4 regions of the Megasphaera jansseni genome follow, and region 2 is predicted to be linked to each of the others. Evidence: riboswitches for the same ligand, from Rfam matches in the RefSeq annotation. Region 2 holds a riboswitch; each other region holds the start of a gene.
What was found. Region 2 has a riboswitch for S-adenosylmethionine ahead of ACE418_RS00400 (branched-chain amino acid transport system II carrier protein). Riboswitches for the same ligand answer to the same signal wherever they lie in the genome.
Positions count from the first base shown of each region.

Region 1: another riboswitch for S-adenosylmethionine. It lies ahead of cysK (cysteine synthase A); the one in region 2 lies ahead of ACE418_RS00400 (branched-chain amino acid transport system II carrier protein).
Region 3: another riboswitch for S-adenosylmethionine. It lies ahead of ACE418_RS09855 (MetQ/NlpA family ABC transporter substrate-binding protein); the one in region 2 lies ahead of ACE418_RS00400 (branched-chain amino acid transport system II carrier protein).
Region 4: another riboswitch for S-adenosylmethionine. It lies ahead of metK (methionine adenosyltransferase); the one in region 2 lies ahead of ACE418_RS00400 (branched-chain amino acid transport system II carrier protein).

Region 1 is NZ_JBHYRR010000008.1:70,898-75,099, forward strand. It holds gene cysT (sulfate ABC transporter permease subunit CysT) at 1-534, opposite strand, end outside; gene ACE418_RS04745 (sulfate ABC transporter substrate-binding protein) at 547-1,593, opposite strand; gene cysK (cysteine synthase A) at 1,626-2,558, opposite strand; SAM riboswitch class I at 2,637-2,735, opposite strand; gene ACE418_RS04755 (carbon starvation CstA family protein) at 3,130-4,202, opposite strand, start outside.
Region 2 is NZ_JBHYRR010000001.1:73,298-77,499, forward strand. It holds gene larE (ATP-dependent sacrificial sulfur transferase LarE) at 1-628, shown strand, start outside; gene nth (endonuclease III) at 630-1,262, shown strand; SAM riboswitch class I at 1,342-1,440, shown strand; gene ACE418_RS00400 (branched-chain amino acid transport system II carrier protein) at 1,538-2,860, shown strand; gene ACE418_RS00405 (aldehyde dehydrogenase family protein) at 3,016-4,202, shown strand, end outside.
Region 3 is NZ_JBHYRR010000025.1:9,893-14,094, reverse strand. It holds gene ACE418_RS09870 (hypothetical protein) at 1-60, opposite strand, end outside; gene ACE418_RS09865 (AEC family transporter) at 79-1,056, opposite strand; gene ACE418_RS09860 (3'-5' exonuclease) at 1,068-1,733, opposite strand; gene ACE418_RS09855 (MetQ/NlpA family ABC transporter substrate-binding protein) at 1,916-2,740, opposite strand; SAM riboswitch class I at 2,832-2,930, opposite strand; gene ACE418_RS09850 (MFS transporter) at 3,190-4,202, shown strand, end outside.
Region 4 is NZ_JBHYRR010000003.1:21,390-25,591, forward strand. It holds gene priA (replication restart helicase PriA) at 1-57, opposite strand, end outside; gene metK (methionine adenosyltransferase) at 403-1,593, opposite strand; SAM riboswitch class I at 1,653-1,753, opposite strand; gene ACE418_RS01680 (hypothetical protein) at 1,890-3,152, shown strand; gene coaBC (bifunctional phosphopantothenoylcysteine decarboxylase/phosphopantothenate--cysteine ligase CoaBC) at 3,503-4,202, opposite strand, start outside.

The DNA of each region.
Region 1 (4,202 bases), on a different contig from region 2:
CGCTTCTTCATACGTCGGGTCGAGCTTTTCCAGGACCGGCTGGATCGAGCGGACGACGAAGGGAATGCCGACGAAGATCATGGCGATGGTCAGGCCGATTTTGGTATAGGCGATCTGGATGCCATAGCTGGCAAAGAAGCTGCCAAAGAAGCCCGTATCGGAATAGAGCTTGGATAAGGTAATGCCGGCGACGGCCGTCGGCAGGGCAAAGGGCAGTTCGATGACGCCGTTCAGGAGCCGTTTGCCCGTGAACTCATAGCGGACCAGGACCCAGGCCAGGATGAAACCGAAAACGCAGTTCACCAGCGCTGCCAGGATGGAACAGGAAATACTGGTGATGAACGCATTGCGGATGCCGCTGTTGGTGATAAGCTTGGCGTAGTCATTCGCCGTCAGCTGCAGGGAATGGGCCAGGACCGAAGCCAGCGGGATGAGAATGAGCAGGGACAACATGGTAATCGTCATGCCCATGGACAGGCCAAAGCCGGGAATAATCTGATTGCGCCCGCCGGAACGGGCAAAAAAATGTTTCATCCGGCTCCCCTCCTATTCGTTACCGTTGACGTCGGCCATGATCTTATCGAACAAGGCATCGTCATTGAAAAATTTGACATAAGCTGCATCCCAGCCGCCGAAGTCGCTGATCTTGGTCAGCTTGACCTTGAGATCGAAACGGTCGGCATAACGCTGAAGGATGTCCGGATTCGACGGCCGGAAACCGTTCTTGGCAGCCAGCTCCTGGGCTTCATCGGAATAAAGGTAGGCCAGGTATTCATGGGCGGCTGCTTCATGGCCCTTGCGCCGTGCCAGGCGGTCGACGACGGCCACGCTGGGCTGGGCCTGGATACTGATACTGGGAACGACGAGGTCGAACTTATCGGGATATTCCTGCATCGAATAAAGCGCTTCGTTTTCCCAGGCGATAAGGACGTCACCTTGTCCGTTTTCGACGAAGGTCGTCGTCGAGCCGCGGGCCCCGGAATCCATGACGGTGACGTTGCGGTACAAGTCGGTCAGGAAAGCACGGGTCTTGATTTCATTTCCCCCGAAATGGTCAAGCCCCCAGCTCCAGGCCGCCAGGAAGTTCCAGCAGGCACCGCCGCTGCTCTTGGGATCCGGCGTAATGACGCTCACGCCGGGTTTCACCAAATCATCCCAGTCGCGTATCCCTTTCGGGTTCCCCTTGCGGACCAGGAAGACGATGGTCGACGTGTACGGTGCCGAATCATTGGCAAAATCGCTCTGCCAGCCTTCATGGATGAGGCCGGCCTTTTCGATGAGCGAAATATCATGGGCCAGGGCCAGAGTCACGACATCGGCCTGGCTGCCCTCAATGACCGACCGGGCCTGACTGCCCGATCCGCCATGGGACTGGATGATGCGGATATCCTTGCCTGTCGTTTCTTTATAATGTTTCTGGAATAATTCATTATATTCTTTATATAACTCACGGGTTGGATCATACGAGACATTGGTCAGCGTCACCGTGCCGCCGCTCTCAGCGGTATCGCTGCGTCCGCAGCCCGCCAAGGCCCCCGCGACGGCCAGTACTGTCGAAAAAGCCAGTATAGCTATGATGCGCTTCTTGTTCATTTTCTTTCCCCCTCTATACCGGCTTAGATGCCTTACCCCTCAAATAAAGCCGTCGATAAATAGCGTTCGCCGCCATCCGGCAGGAGGACGACGATGGTCTTGCCTTCGTTTTCCGGCCGGATGGCCAGCTCCAGGGCCGCCTGCAACGACGCGCCTGATGAAATGCCGACCAGCAGGCCGTCGGTCTTGGCCACTTCCCTCGCCCGGCCGTAGGCGTCCTCATTGGATACGTCGATCACATCATCTACGAGAGACATATCCAGGACTTTCGGAATGAACCCGGCGCCAATCCCCTGAATGGCGTGCGGGCCCGGCCGGCCGCCGTGAAGGACGGCAGAATCTTTCGGTTCGACGGCAACGATCTGGACCGTTTCTTTATGGGCTTTCAAGCCCTGGGCCGTCCCCGTAATGGTTCCCCCCGTGCCGACAGATGAAATGAAGATATCGACCTGGCCATCCGTGTCGCGCCAGATTTCTTCAGCCGTCGTCTGGCGATGGATAGCCGGATTGGCCGGATTGTCGAACTGCTGGGGAATGAAGGCGTTGCCGTAAGAATCCCTCAATTCTTCGGCTTTGCCGATGCTGCCGCGCATCCCCTCGATGCCCGGTGTCAGCACGATTTCCGCCCCCAGGGCCGACACGATCTTACGCCGTTCCAGGCTCATCGTGTCGGGCATGGTCAAAATCAGGTGCAGGCCCTTCACGGCGGCCACCAGGGCCAGGCCGATGCCCGTATTGCCACTCGTCGGCTCGATGATGACTGTATCCTGATTGATTTTCCCCTGACGGATTCCCTCTTCGATCATCGCCGCAGCCACGCGGTCTTTGACGCTGCCCAAAGGATTCATGTACTCCAGCTTGCCCAGGATGCGGGCCTTGAGGCCGTGGACCTCCTGCCAGTGGGTCAGTTCCAAAAGCGGCGTATTGCCAATTAACTCTGTCAAATACTTTGCCACATGCTCCATGTCATCAGCTCCTTTTCGGCAAAAGAAAAGCGCCACCTGATAAATGCAGATGGCGCTATAAATAGACGTATGCCCATGACTTCATCTGCCAGGTTGATTCCTGCTGGAATTGGCACCTTACGTACGTAGGTTGCCGCAGCGTCATTGGGCCAGTCCCTCGGCTGCTCTGGATGAATAGGTTTCGTATTGTATTGTCCTTATGAATGGTTGTACAATACGATCATATCGTACAACACATGATGGTCAAATTTTTTAAGTACCCCATGATTACATACCTCTTAATGATTGAAAATGAAGTGTTCCCTATCGGAAACGTTACTGAGATTGTACACTTTACTTAGTATATTGTCAAGGGATTTTAAGCAAAAACTTTCATATTTTACAATGTAAACGTTATACCTCGTATTACAAACAGAGATTTAACTTTATAAATTACATTTTTTATAAGTAAAAGGAGCTTGTCGTATAACGACAAGCTCCTTTTTAAGGGGTTAGCCGTTAGGGGTTAGCCGTTAGTGTCTAACAGCTACCGGTAACGGCTAGCTGCTAACTGCTAACTGCTAACACACCCTCAATGCGTGGCTGTGGGCTGAGCGTCGTGGTGCGCCGTTTTATTGTCGGCGTGGACGAGTTCTTTGCCGCAGTGGTAGACGATGGAAACAGCCAGGACCATCAGGGCGATGGCCAGGACGAACTGCAGGCCTTCGATGAGGAGCGACCAGTTGCCCGAGGCAATCTTGATGATCAGGGCATAGGCCGATTCGACCAGTGCTGTCATGGTAACGCAGAACATGACGACCATCGGGACGTACAGCATGAAGCTCTTGCGGCCCGTCGTCTTGAGGAAGACGGTCAGGCAGATGAGGACCATAGCCGACAACAGCTGGTTAGCCGACCCGAAGAGCGGCCAGATGTTCATATAGCCGCCCAGGCAGAGCAGGAAGCCGAAGAACAAAGTGATGACCGTAGCAAAGTATTTATTGACGCAGATTTTCTGGATAGCATTCATTTCCTGTCCTTCATCGACACTGAACAATTCCTGGAAGGACATACGGCCGATACGGCCGACCGCATCGAGGGTCGTCAGGGCCAGGGCCGAAACGCACATGGTCATGATGCAGGCAGCGGCCGTCTGGGACAGGCCGAACATGGTGAAGAAACCAGCGACAGCGCCGGAGAAAATCTGGAACGGAGTCCCCGAAGCGACATGGCCGTTAGAAGCGGCTGCGCAGGCAATGACCAGGGAAACGACACCTAAAACGGATTCAACGCACATAGAACCATAGCCGACGAAGACGGAATCCTGTTCTTTATCCAGGGTCTTTGACGACGTACCGGAGGAAACGAGGCTGTGGAAGCCAGAAACGGCACCGCAGGCGATGGTGATGAACAGAATCGGGAACAAATCCTTGCCACCGACCGAGAAGGACGTGAAGGCCGGCATATTCAGCGTCGGCTGTGCAACGAAGATGCCGATGACGCCGCCGGCGATCATCATGAGCAGCAGGAAGGCGCTGATATAGTCACGCGGCTGTTTCAAGAGCCACATGGGCATGATGGAAGCAAAGAAAATATAAGCGAAGATGATATACAACCAGGTCATGCGGTCCAGGTAAATCGGCAGGTCGATGCCGACATAGAGCA
Region 2 (4,202 bases):
GGCCAAGGTCATCGGCGTCGAACACCGCCTGGTCCATTCGACGGAATTCGAGGACCCGGAATTCGTCCAGAATCCGCCAGAACGCTGTTATATCTGCAAAAAAATACGCTTTACGTCGCTCGTAGCGCTGGCCAAGGCCGAAGGCTATCAGTGGGTCGTCGACGGGGGAAATGTCGATGACCTTGGTGATTACCGGCCGGGCATGAAAGCTTTGCAGGAACTGTCAGACTCCGTCCGCAGCCCCATGATCGAAGCCGGGCTGGCCAAAGCGGATATCCGGACCTTGTCGAAAGAATTCGGCTTGCAGACCTGGAATAAGCAGAGTGCGGCCTGCCTGGCCAGCCGCGTCCCGTATGGTGTGGAACTGACACCGCACCGCCTGGCCCAGATCGATGCGGCTGAAGCCGCCGTAGCGCCTTACGTCCAGGGTTCCCTGCGCGTCCGCTATCACGGCGATGTAGCCCGCATCGAAGTGGCTGTCGATGAAATCCCATCCATCCTGGCCCATCGGGACGAAATCGTCCGGGCCATCAAGGATACGGGCTTCACCTATGTCACCCTCGATTTGGGTGGCTATGAAATGGGCAGCCTGAACGACGTGATCCATACCAATGAGGAAGTAAAATAATATGGCTATTTCCAAGAAAGTAAAAGATGAAATGCTGCAGCGGTTCCAGGACCAATATGGTATCATGAAACCGGCCCTGCACTATAATTCGCCTTTTGAACTGATGATTGCCGTCATTTTGTCGGCTCAGTGCACGGACGAACGGGTCAATATCGTGACGGCCGGCATGTTCCCGGAATACAATACGCCGGAAAAGATGCTGACCCTGGGAACGGCCGGGCTGGAAGAAAAGATACGGACCTGCGGCCTCTATCGCAGCAAGGCCAAGAATATCCTGGCCAACTGTGCCATCCTTTGTGAGAAGTACCATGGCGAAGTGCCGCAGACTTTCGATGAACTGGTGAAACTGCCCGGCGTCGGCCGCAAGACGGCTAACGTCCTGGTCAGTATCTTGTTCCATACGCCGGCCATTGCCGTCGATACCCATGTCTTCCGCGTATCCAACCGCCTGCAGCTGGCCGAAGGGACGACGCCGCTGGAAGTCGAAAAGGGCCTGCAAAAAGCCATCCCCAAGGAATGGTGGAGCCGGGCCCATCATTGGCTTATCTGGCATGGCCGCCGGGTCTGCAAAGCCCGCAAGCCTTTATGTGACAACTGCTTTTTGGCCGATCTTTGTCCGAGTTGTCAGAAGTAAAACGTTAAAATAAAATAATAGTATTGACAAACCGCTAAAAATTTTATAGAATGTTGCCAATACATACAAAATTTCATAAGTTATATCAAGAGCAGCTGAGGGACGGGCCCGATGACGCTGCGGCAACCTGCCGATGGTAAGGTGCCAATTCCTACAGGCTAATCCTGAAAGATATCATTATGACTGAGGCGCAGCTTGGAGGCAGCGCCTCTTTTATTTTGGCGTATTATGTACTTATTTTCACATCATTTACATCATTCTTAGGGGGTATTTTCATGAACAACAACTCTTCTGGCGGCAAGGCTATCCGGGGGCTGGATGTACTCATCCTGGGGTTTGCCTTCTTTGCCACCTATTTTGGCGCCGGCAACTTGATTTTCCCGCCCCAGCTCGGTTTGAACAGCGGCAGCGATTTCCTGTCCGGCCTGGCTGGCCTGACCCTGTCCGGTATCTTTCTTCCTATCTTTACGCTCATCGTCATCGGCCTCAACGGCGACGTCCACTCCATTACCGAACGGGTAGGGAAGAATACGTATAATGTCCTCCTGGCCGCCCTCATGCTGGTCTGTACGTTCGTTTCCATTCCCCGTACCTGTGCGACGGCTATCCAGCTCGGCATCCAGGGCAACCTGCCGTCGGCCCCGTTCATTCCCTTAGTCATCGCATATTTCATCATCAGTTTCTTTTTCGTCGCCGACCAGAATAACGTCATGGACCGCATGGGGAAATACCTGACGCCGCTCCTGGCCCTGATTTTGGTCATCATCGCCTTCGTCGGCATCTTTAATCCCCTTGGGACGCCTGTAGCTCCGGCTGTGGATCATCCTTTTGTCAATGCCTTCCTCGGCGGTTATAATACCGGCGACGTCCTGGTCAGCTTCATCATGGCTGCTGTCTTTATCAGCTCCATTTACGGCAAAGGCTATACGGCGGTAGGCCAGCGCAATAAAGTGCTCATCTATTGTGGCATCGTATCCTTTGTCCTGCTGCTCATCATCTACGGAAGTCTGCTCTATATGGGGGCCTGCGTCAGTGGCGATTATCCTCAGAGTATCGGCCGTGCTGAACTTTTGGTTGCCATCATCCAGCGCGTCGGCACCTGGGTCATGGTCCCCATGGGGATTGCCGTCGTCCTGGCCTGCCTGACGACCGCTATCGGACAGATTGCCGCTGTTGCTGAATTCACCAGCTCGGCTACGGGCCATCGCGTCAGCTATAAACAAGTTGCCATTGGCTGCTGCATCTTGTCGGCTTTGACGGCACTCCTCGGCGTCGACGGCATCGTCACCTATATCGGCTGGATCTTCGGTGTCTGCTATCCGCCGTGCCTGGCCCTCCTGGTCCTGGGCATCATCGGCCGCTTCATGCCCAACAACGGCGCTTATAAAGGCTCTGTTTACCTGGTCACGCTCTTTGCTCTCCTGGAATCCCTGCCGGGCCTGAGCAGCCTGGGCTTTGCTAAAGCCATCGTCGCCGCTACGCCGCTGTCGACATACGGCTTCGGCTGGATCGTTCCTTTCATCGTCGGCCTCATCGGCGGCTCTATCATCGGCCATTTCGTATCCGCCTCGGAACCGGTAGAAGCCGAAGCGAAATAACACTAGCCGCTAGCCACTAGCCACTAACCACTAACCACTAGCCACTAGCCACTAAAAACAGACTACCTTTTAGGTAGTCTGTTTTTTTCGACTTGCATAATCCATGACTTCTCTCTATAATTAAAGAATAATCTCGAGTAAAAGGGGGTAATTTCATGGATTTGAAAAAATTATACATCGATGGCCAGTGGGTTGCGCCGTTATCTGGTCAATATATTGACGTAGAAAATCCGGCGACGAAAGAAATCTTCGCTACTGTCGCTGCGGCTGGTGCTGATGATGTCGCAGCCGCTGCCAAGGCGGCTGCCAAGGCTTTCCCGGCCTGGGCCGCGATGCCGCTGGAAGACCGCATTACTTTTATGAAGAATTTGCTGGTCCAGATGATCAGACTGGAACCGCAGTTCGTTGACGCTGTCGTCAAGGAATTAGGGGCACCCGTGGCTTTTGCCCGGACCAACCATATTGGGTATCAGTTCGTGCGGACCCAGTCGTACATCGACTTGGCACCGGAATTGCCACTGGTCGAACATCTGTCCCAATCCGTCGTTTACCGCCGGCCTTTGGGCGTCATCGGCTGCATTACGCCATGGAATTATCCTTTAGGGCAGATTATCCAGAAAGTCGTGCCGGCCTTGCTCGTCGGTGCGACAGTCGTCCTCAAGCCGAGCCAGCATACGCCGGTGACGGCCTACTATCTGGCCGAAGCTTTCGACCGGGCCGGTTTCCCGAATGGCGTCTTCAATCTCGTCGCCGGCCGGGGCAGCCAGGTGGGCAATGCCATCTGTGACGATCCGAATATCGCCATGGTATCCTTTACGGGTTCGACAGCAGCCGGCATCAAGGTATCCCAACGCGCTTTAGGCTCTATGAAGCGCATCAGCATGGAACTGGGCGGTAAGTCGCCTTTCATCCTCTTGAAAGGGGCGGATTACGAAAAAGCCATCCGCATGTGCTTCAACTCCATCTTCCTCAACAGCGGCCAGACCTGTACGGCTTTGTCGCGCCTGATTATCCCGCGGGAAGAAAAGGAAAAGATCGAACAGCTCATGCTGCAGATATTGCCGGAATATACCGTCGGCGACCCGGCTTTGGAAACGACGAAAATCGGTCCTGTCGCTTCGTATGACCAGTGGCAGACCGTCGATGCCTACATTGCCAAAGGGCTGGAAGAAGGGGCGACCCTCTTGGCGGGCAGCCGTCCGGCGGTACCGGAACATGGCTATTATGTCCAGCCCGTCATCTTTACCGATGTGACCAATGACATGACCATTGCCCGCGAAGAAATATTCGGCCCTGTCCTCAGCGTCCTCGCTTATGACAGTGTCGAACAGGCCCTGTCCAT
Region 3 (4,202 bases), on a different contig from region 2:
CAGCGTAACGATGAGCAGGCATAAAGCCAGACAGAGAGAGCGGATTCGGGTATGAGTCATGAGTGCACCTCGCGAAAGTTATTTGAAAGGCAAGTATCCCCAGGATACGAGCAGATAAAAAGCAGGATAGAGAATGAGGATATATAGGAGCTGTGTCGTAATGAACGGCGCCATGGCCAGGTTGACGTTCAAGTCGTAAAGGCGTTCTGTAATTAAGGCGTTGATGGCACAAGGTGTGGCCATGACGATGACAATCGTTCCCAGGAGCACCGGATCCGACGTGAAGTACAACGCCAGGAAATACGATACCAGCGGCGTCAGGACCATCTTGATGGGGATGAGGTCCAGGGTCTTACGGGCGTAGTCCTTGAAGTGGGAAAAGTCGATGAGGTAGCCGACGGGGATGAGGGCTACCCAGGCGCTGACATGGATCAGGGCCTGGAAAATCGTCGTCCCGGCAGCCGGCCTGGGGATACCGGCAGCGTGCAATGCCGTGCCGATGACCAGGGCCACGACGGATAACTGATTCCAGTTGATGAAGATCGATTTCCAATTATCCTTGAAAAAGACGAAGAAGTTGCGGTCTTTGCCGCCATGCTGGTAGTAGTAGCCCATGGGGAAAAGGACAAAGAACATGAGCAGGTTCTGAAAGACGCCGATGATCTGTACATAGGCATAGGACATTTCTCCATATAGGATATAGCTGCACAGGCCGCCGAGCATCCCTGTATTGGCCGGGATGGCAGCGATGAGATAGCTGCCGCGGTCGACAAAGGACGAGAATTTGCGCTGCCGGCCCAGCAAGAGGACGACGGCCAGGGGCAGCAGGCCGTTGAAAAAAGCAAAGAAAGGCAGACTGAGCAAATCCGTCCGCATGGGCAGGACCCAGAAGCTGAGCAGGGTCAGGGACGTCATGATGACGATAATGTTGAAGCGGATGAGCCAATTCGACTGGTCCGGTGTCAGCCATCTCCGCTTTTTGGCGACATATCCGGCTATCATGGGCAGGATGATGTCTGTAAAAATATAAACCATCCGGAGTGTCGTATCTTCCATGGCCGCCCTCGTTACTTGCGGGCAGCGCGGAAGGCGTCGGCCAGGGAGAACGTCAGCGGTTCGGCCGGCTTGGTGGCGTCGATGATAGGCTGCATGATGTCGCGGAATTCTTCTTTCTTCTTCGATAAGACGTAGAGCTTGGACGTGTTGCGGGCATCCCAGAGGGCGTCGTGCATCTGGCCGTCGAAGGTTTCGCCCAAGGTGCTGACGGCTTTGTCCAGGGAAATGACGTTATCCAGGCCCAGGAGGTTACAGTAAATCTGCTGGAAATTCTGCCAGTGGTCGAGCATCCAGCGGACGCGGTCGTCGTGCTCGTCGATTTCTTTGAGGCGGAGTTCGCAGTCCAGCTGGCGCCAGTCGTTTTCACTCCAGGCGAACATTTCGTAGGCATTGGGGCAGCCTTCATTGCACCAGGTCAGGAAATGGTCGAAGGCCTGGCGGAAATGGGGCTTCCCGGCCAGCATTTCCATGGTGATACCAGTCAGTTCCTGACAGGTCTGATTCATGGCTGTCGTATATTCGGGCAGCACATATTCTTTATAAGACGAGATTTCATTCCCGTCTTCATCTATTTTGACAGCACCGATTTCGATGATTTCCCCCTTGCAGATGCGGCGCGCTTCCTTCTGGTCCCGGCCGATAGGGTTCATCTCGAAATCGACAAATACGGCTTTCATAATAAACGGTGTCTCCTTTCTGAATCTGATGGACAACCCTTATTATACCATAAGTAAAGGGCTTGTCGCACGTGCGACAAGCCCTTTTAAGAGGATTCAGGCGGGCCGCCCTTTGGGCGGCCCCTACGAACCACTAGCCACTAGCCACTAGCCCCTAGCCACGAACCACTGGCCACTAGCTGCTAAAACGCCGGCAGGATGGTTCCCTGGAAGTGTTCTTCGATGAATTTCTTGATCGGTTCCGACTGGTAGATTTCTAAGACTTTCTTGTATGTTTCGTTGTTTTCGTCGCCCTGACGGACTGCCATGACGTTGGCATACGGCGAATCTTTCGATTCGACGAGGATCGAATCTTTCTGCGGGTTCAAACCAGCCGGGATGGCATAGTTGGTGTTGACGCAGGCCAGGTCCGTATCGTCGAGGGAACGGGGAATCTGAGCGGCATCGAGTTCGACGAACTGGAGGTTCTTGGGATTATCGGTGATGTCCGTTACCGAAGCGTCGACGGAGTTGCCGTTCTTCAATTTAATCAGGCCGGCCTGCTGGAGCAGGAGCAATGCGCGGGCTCCGTTGGTCGGGTCGTTCGGGATGGTGACTTTGGCACCGTCTGCGACGTCTTTGATGTCTTTATATTTGTGAGAATAGACGGCCATGGGCAGGATGATGGTCTTGCCGATGGACGTAATCTTCAGGCCCTGTTTCTTGACGACATTATCCATGTACGGCTGATGCTGCATGGAGTTCATGTCCAGATCGCCTTCGGCCAGGGCTTTGTTCGGCTGTACATAGTCGTTGAATTCGACGATTTTGATGGTGATACCCTGTTTAGCCGCTTCTTTTGCGACTTCTTCCATGACTTCAGCATGGGGACCGGCAGTGACGCCCATTTTGATTTCTTTTTTGTCACCGGAAGCACCGGAATTGGAAGACGAACCGCAGCCGGCGGCAAAGAGGCATGTCGTCGTAATGAGGACGGCGGCGAAGAGTTTTTTTACTGTTGCGTTCATGTAATCATTTCCTTTCTGCATCTCTACTAACATAAGGGCTTGCCGGTCAAAAAGAAAAGCCGTCATACAGATGACGGCTCAATTTGCGATTCGTTCATCTGCCGGTATACACCGCTGGACTTGGCACCTATCCCGATAGGGGGTTGCCGCAGCGTCATCGGGCCATTCCCTCGACTGCTCTTGATGAAAGACAATGTTTTGTTGTTGGTGTACATATTATCATCTCTCAAGGAATCTGTCAAGAAATATTGTCATTCTTGAGGAAATTTTCTTTTTATGTTATAATAATATCGCTCATCGGAGGCTTATGCTCGTATAGTATAAAGCCGGATAAGATGTCACTTCAGTCCTGCACTGGAGGAAGGATGCGTACGTAAACGCGTCTTTCGATAAAGGTGCAGCCCTGGGTGGTTTCTTGTCCGGCTTTTTTTAGTGTGAGGTGATAGAAAATGATGAATAAACGAGATATCCTGTGGCAGATTTACAGCGCTAAAGCTTTTTACTTCCTCGGCGGCTTCGGCTTTACGTCGTGGGCTTCGCTCATTCCTTTCCTGAAGCGGCAGCTGCAGATTCCCGACGACCATCTGGGCTTCCTCCTGCTGGCCGTGGGCTTAGGCGCCCTGATCATGATGATGCTGGCCGGGGCCATCGCCGGTCGTCTGGGCTGCCGCCGGTCTTTGACGGTTGCCGGCCTGGCCATTGCCGTCGTCTTGAACATCCTCTGCTATGTGCCCGTTTATGCGACGGCCTTGATTACGGCCGTCCTCCTCGGATCCTCTCTGGGGCTGCTCGACGTCGTCGTCAACATCAACGGGATCTTCATTGAACGGAAAGTCCGTAAACGGCTCATGTCGGGCCTTCAGGCCATGTGGTCCCTGGGGAATTTCGCCGGTGCCGCTTTTTTTGCAGCTCTGCTCCATCTGGGACTTTACTGGAAAGTCGTCATGCTGGCCGGAGCCGTCTTTATCGTCCTCTGTGTCTGCTTCTTCGCCCCTCACCTCCATGGGGAACGGCAGGCATCCAGTAAAGGTGCTTCCCTGGTCCTGCCGAAAGGGAAAATCATCCTCGTCGGCCTGGTCTGCACCATTGCCTTCCTGGTAGAAGGTTCTATCAACGATTGGAGCGGCGTCTTCATGACGACGGAAAAAGGCATCGACATTTCCCAATCCGGCCTGGGTCTGACCTTGTTCACGGCGTCAGCCTTCCTGGCCCGTCTGCCTGGAGATTCCCTGACCATGCATTTAGGACCACGGCGGCTGTTGGCCTTTTCTCTGCCAATTGCCTTTGCCGGATTTTTAGGTATCCTGCTCATCGGAAGCGGTCCTTTCTTGTTTACCTCATATGTCCTCATCGGCGTCGGCTGTGCCAATACCGTGCCGATTTTCTACTCTTTTCTGGGAACGCAGAAAGACATGCCCGTCGCCGATGCCGTAGCTGCCGTCAGCACCATCGGTTACGCCGG
Region 4 (4,202 bases), on a different contig from region 2:
GGAAAAGGTCTGCTGCAGCCGTTTCGCCGTCGTATTGATGATGATTTCAGCAATCAAAGGGACACCTCCTTTGTGTAGGGCTGTCGCACGAAAGCTTCTGCCATCATGCGAGACCCCGTTTACTTTATGGTTTGTAGCACAGAGTTTGTAGTTTGCAGAGAAAACCTTCAAATTTAAAACCATCCGCTAACAACTTGAAAGGAGCTGTCGCACGAAGGTTTTTGCCATCATGCGAGGCCCCTTCAACTTAAAAGTTTTTCGTTCGTAGTTCATCGTTCATCGCGATGGATTGATATTTTTAATCCCATACGACAAACGATGAACGACCTACGATCAACGTAAAAAGAGGCTGTCTTAATGCGACAGCCTCTTTTCTGAATGTTCAGTTTATCGAACCGCCTCTTATAAGCCGGCTTCTTTGCGGAGCGTGTCGGCTTTGTCTGTCTTTTCCCAAGGCAGGTCGAGGTCGTTGCGGCCGAAGTGGCCATAGGCAGCGGTCTGTTTATAAATCGGACGCTGCAAGTCGAGCATGGCGATGATGCCAGCCGGACGGAGGTCGAAGTTCTTTTCGATGAGTTCGACGATTTTTTCGTTCGGGACTTTACCCGTACCGAAAGTTTCGACGTGGATGGAAACCGGGCGGGCTACGCCGATGGCATAAGCCAGCTGGATTTCGCATTTGTCAGCCAGGCCGGCAGCGACGACGTTCTTGGCGACGTAACGGGCTGCATAAGCGGCCGAACGGTCAACTTTTGTGGGGTCCTTGCCGGAGAAGGCACCGCCGCCATGACGAGCCATGCCGCCATAGGTATCGACGATGATCTTACGGCCTGTGAGGCCCGAATCGCCCTGCGGACCGCCGATGACGAAGCGGCCAGTCGGGTTGATGAAGAGCTTCGTCTTGTCGTCGAACAAGCCTTCCGGCAGTTCCGGTTTGATGACGAATTCGAGGAGGTCGCTTTCAATCTGTTCGCGGCCGACTTCGGGGCTGTGCTGTGCCGAAATGACAATAGTATCGATGCGGACCGGTTTGCCGTCTTCATATTCGACCGTGACCTGGGTCTTGCCATCGGGACGGAGATACGGCAGCGTGCCATCCTTGCGGACTTTGGCCAGGCGGCGTGCCAGGCGGTGTGCCAGGGAAATCGGCAGCGGCATGTAGTCGTCCGTTTCGTTGGTGGCATAGCCGAACATCATGCCCTGGTCGCCAGCGCCGATGGTATCGAATTTATCCGTATTGCCTTCTTTCTTTTCCAAGGCATCGTCGACGCCCATCGCGATATCCGGAGACTGTTCGTCCAGGGAAACGAGAACGCCGCAGGTGTCGCAGTCAAAGCCATATTTAGCGCGGGTATAGCCGATTTCACGGATCGTTTCGCGGACGATGTGCGGGATATCGACGTAGCACGTCGTAGAAATTTCACCGACGACGTGTACCATGCCAGTCGTTACCAGGGTTTCGCAGGCAACGCGGGCGTTTTTATCTTTTGCAAGAATGGCATCCAAAATGCTGTCCGAAATCTGGTCAGCCATTTTATCGGGATGGCCTTCGGTTACGGATTCGGATGTAAAGAATTCACGATTTTTAGCCATGAGTGATCCTCCTTAAAAAAAATTCCCCTCATTCATGACTTCATGAGAGGGGCTTCTAATCCCCATCTGCCAGTATATCACTGCTGGAATTAGCACCTTTCATAGCTGAAGGTTGCTGCGACATCACAGGGCCAGTCCCTCCGTCGTCTCTTGATGGTTCTTTATTTGGTTTGCTTATCCATTATAATTCAAGTCCGTCTATTTTGCAAGTATTTTTTATGCCTAAAAAACATTGTCTACTAGACGTTGCCCCATGGGCAGGGTTATAATGTAAAAGATAGAAAGGATGATTAGATATGACCAAATTGCGGCCTAGAGATATATTCTTCAACGACCCTTATTTCGATTATGCAACCTGCAGCAAGCCCGGCGACCTGCGGCTGGCCAAGCGGGTAGAAGTATTGGGCAAATGGTACAAGACCCAGAGCCTGGTAACGACCCTTCTCACCCAGGAACGGCTGACCTTCAGCCGCCACACCGGCACGGACAAGGAAGACGCCTTGATACTGCGGATCTATGAACGGACAGCTGACCGGCTGCTCATCAACACGTATTATACGTCTAAGCAAAACCCGGAAGAAATCTACGCCGGCACGATTCACCTCGAACGCTACGACATGGCCCAGACCATGGAATCCTTTTCCTATATGGGCATCATCGACCTGCTCATGCTCCAGACGGACAGCCAGATCCTCGGCCTGACCGATGTCTTTGAAGACATACAGATGGCCAAACACGCCGTAGCCCATGCCCTGGGCATCTATCTCATGGCCATCTGCGACCAGCCCTGGTCCGATGAAGCGGTCACAGGCGGTCAGGAAACGCCAGCCATGATGATGGGCAAAGAAAAAGAAGAACTTCAGCAGCTGCGGGAAGAAAAAGCCCAGATGGATGCTGACAGAGAAGAACTCCTGCGCCTGCGCCTGGAAGCCAAGAACCGCACGGCCGTCCTTTCTGAACTAGAACGGCTGCGCCAGGAACTCGATGCCGAACGGACCGGCCGCGAACAGGACCGCAAACAGTATGAAGACCGCATCCGCAAGCAGGAACAGTACATCGAAAAGATAAAGGAAACGGCATCCAGTCAGATTGCTGAACTCCTGGCCCTGCGCAAGGAACTCAATAAGCGCCAGGTACGGCCGGACTTGGCCAAGGGCCAGGCACCGCGGAAAGTGACGCCTCAGGAAGCGTCGCGTTCGGCCCGGGACCCGGAAGACCGCGGTCTGGACCTGCCCTCTTTCATGACCCAGCGCGATTATACGCGCCAGCTGGACCGTTTCCTCAAGGAACGCCAGATAGCCCTGGCCGGCGGCGATCCCGACTGGCAGCGCCGCATCCAGCGCCGTTTCAGTGCCGTTGTCGTCATCAGCGGCCGCCCGGGCGATGACCGGCTGCTGAAAGAATCAGCTCTCTTAGTCATCAACATGGAAGATGGCAAGACACCGCTCGTCCGCTGGGCCATTACCGAAGCCAAAGAAAAAGGCTGCCCCCTCCTCTCCATTGGCCCGACCAACCTCAACGGCTTCGCCAAAGCTATCGTAGGGCATGTGAGTGGTTAGTGGTTAGTGGTTCGTGGCTCGTGGCTCGTGGCTCGTGGTTCGTGGCTCGTGGTTCGTGGCTCGTGGTTCGTGGCGGGCCGCCCTTTGGGACGACCCCTACAACAACATTAAAGCCATTTGCTAACCCCTAGCGGCTAACTGCTAGCGGCTAAAAAAAGGCGCTGTCGCACGAAGGTTTTTGCCATCATGCGAGGCCCCTTCAACTTAAAAGTTTTTCGTTCGTAGTTCATCGTTCATCGCGATGGATTGATATTTTTAATCCCATACGACAAACGATGAACGACCTACGATCAACGTAAAAAGAGGCTGTCTTAATGCGACAGCCTCTTTTTTCTGCAAACTCCCTGCTATCAGCTATGTTTTTTCTCCATAATGGCAGCCGCACGGGCTACGATGATGGCAGCGAGTTCGTCTTTATCCATTTTTTCTAATTTTTCCATAGAGCCGTCGGGGAAAAGCAGGGTGGCGATGTTAGTCGTCCCTTTGAAGCCGGCCCCTTCGGCGCTGACGTCGTTGGCGACGAGCATGTCGAGGTTCTTCTTCTTGAGCTTCTTCGTGCCGTATTCGATGACGTTCGTCGTTTCAGCAGCAAAGCCGACCAGGGTCTGATGGGTCTTGCGCTGGCCCAGGCCGTAGAGGATATCGGGATTCTTGGCCATTTCAATGGTCAGGGTATCGTCGTTCTTCTTGATCTTGTTTTCTGCCGGATGGGCCGAACGGTAATCGGCGACAGCTGCCGCCTTGATGACCAGGTCGCAGTCATCGTAATAGGAATCGACAGCCGTCTTCATGTCGCGCGTACTGCCGACATCGATGCGGCGAGCCAGGCCGACCGGCGTCTTGAGGTTGTCCGTCGTCCCGGCGACAAGGGTGACTTCTGCCCCTGCCATGACGGCAGCCTTGGCGATGGCAAAACCCATGCGGCCGCTGGAATGGTTGCCGATGAAGCGGACCGGATCAATGGGTTCCCGCGTGCCGCCAGCCGTGACGATGACTTTCTTCCCTTTCAGGAGGTCATTGCGGCAGGCCAGGAGCTCGATGTAGTCGACG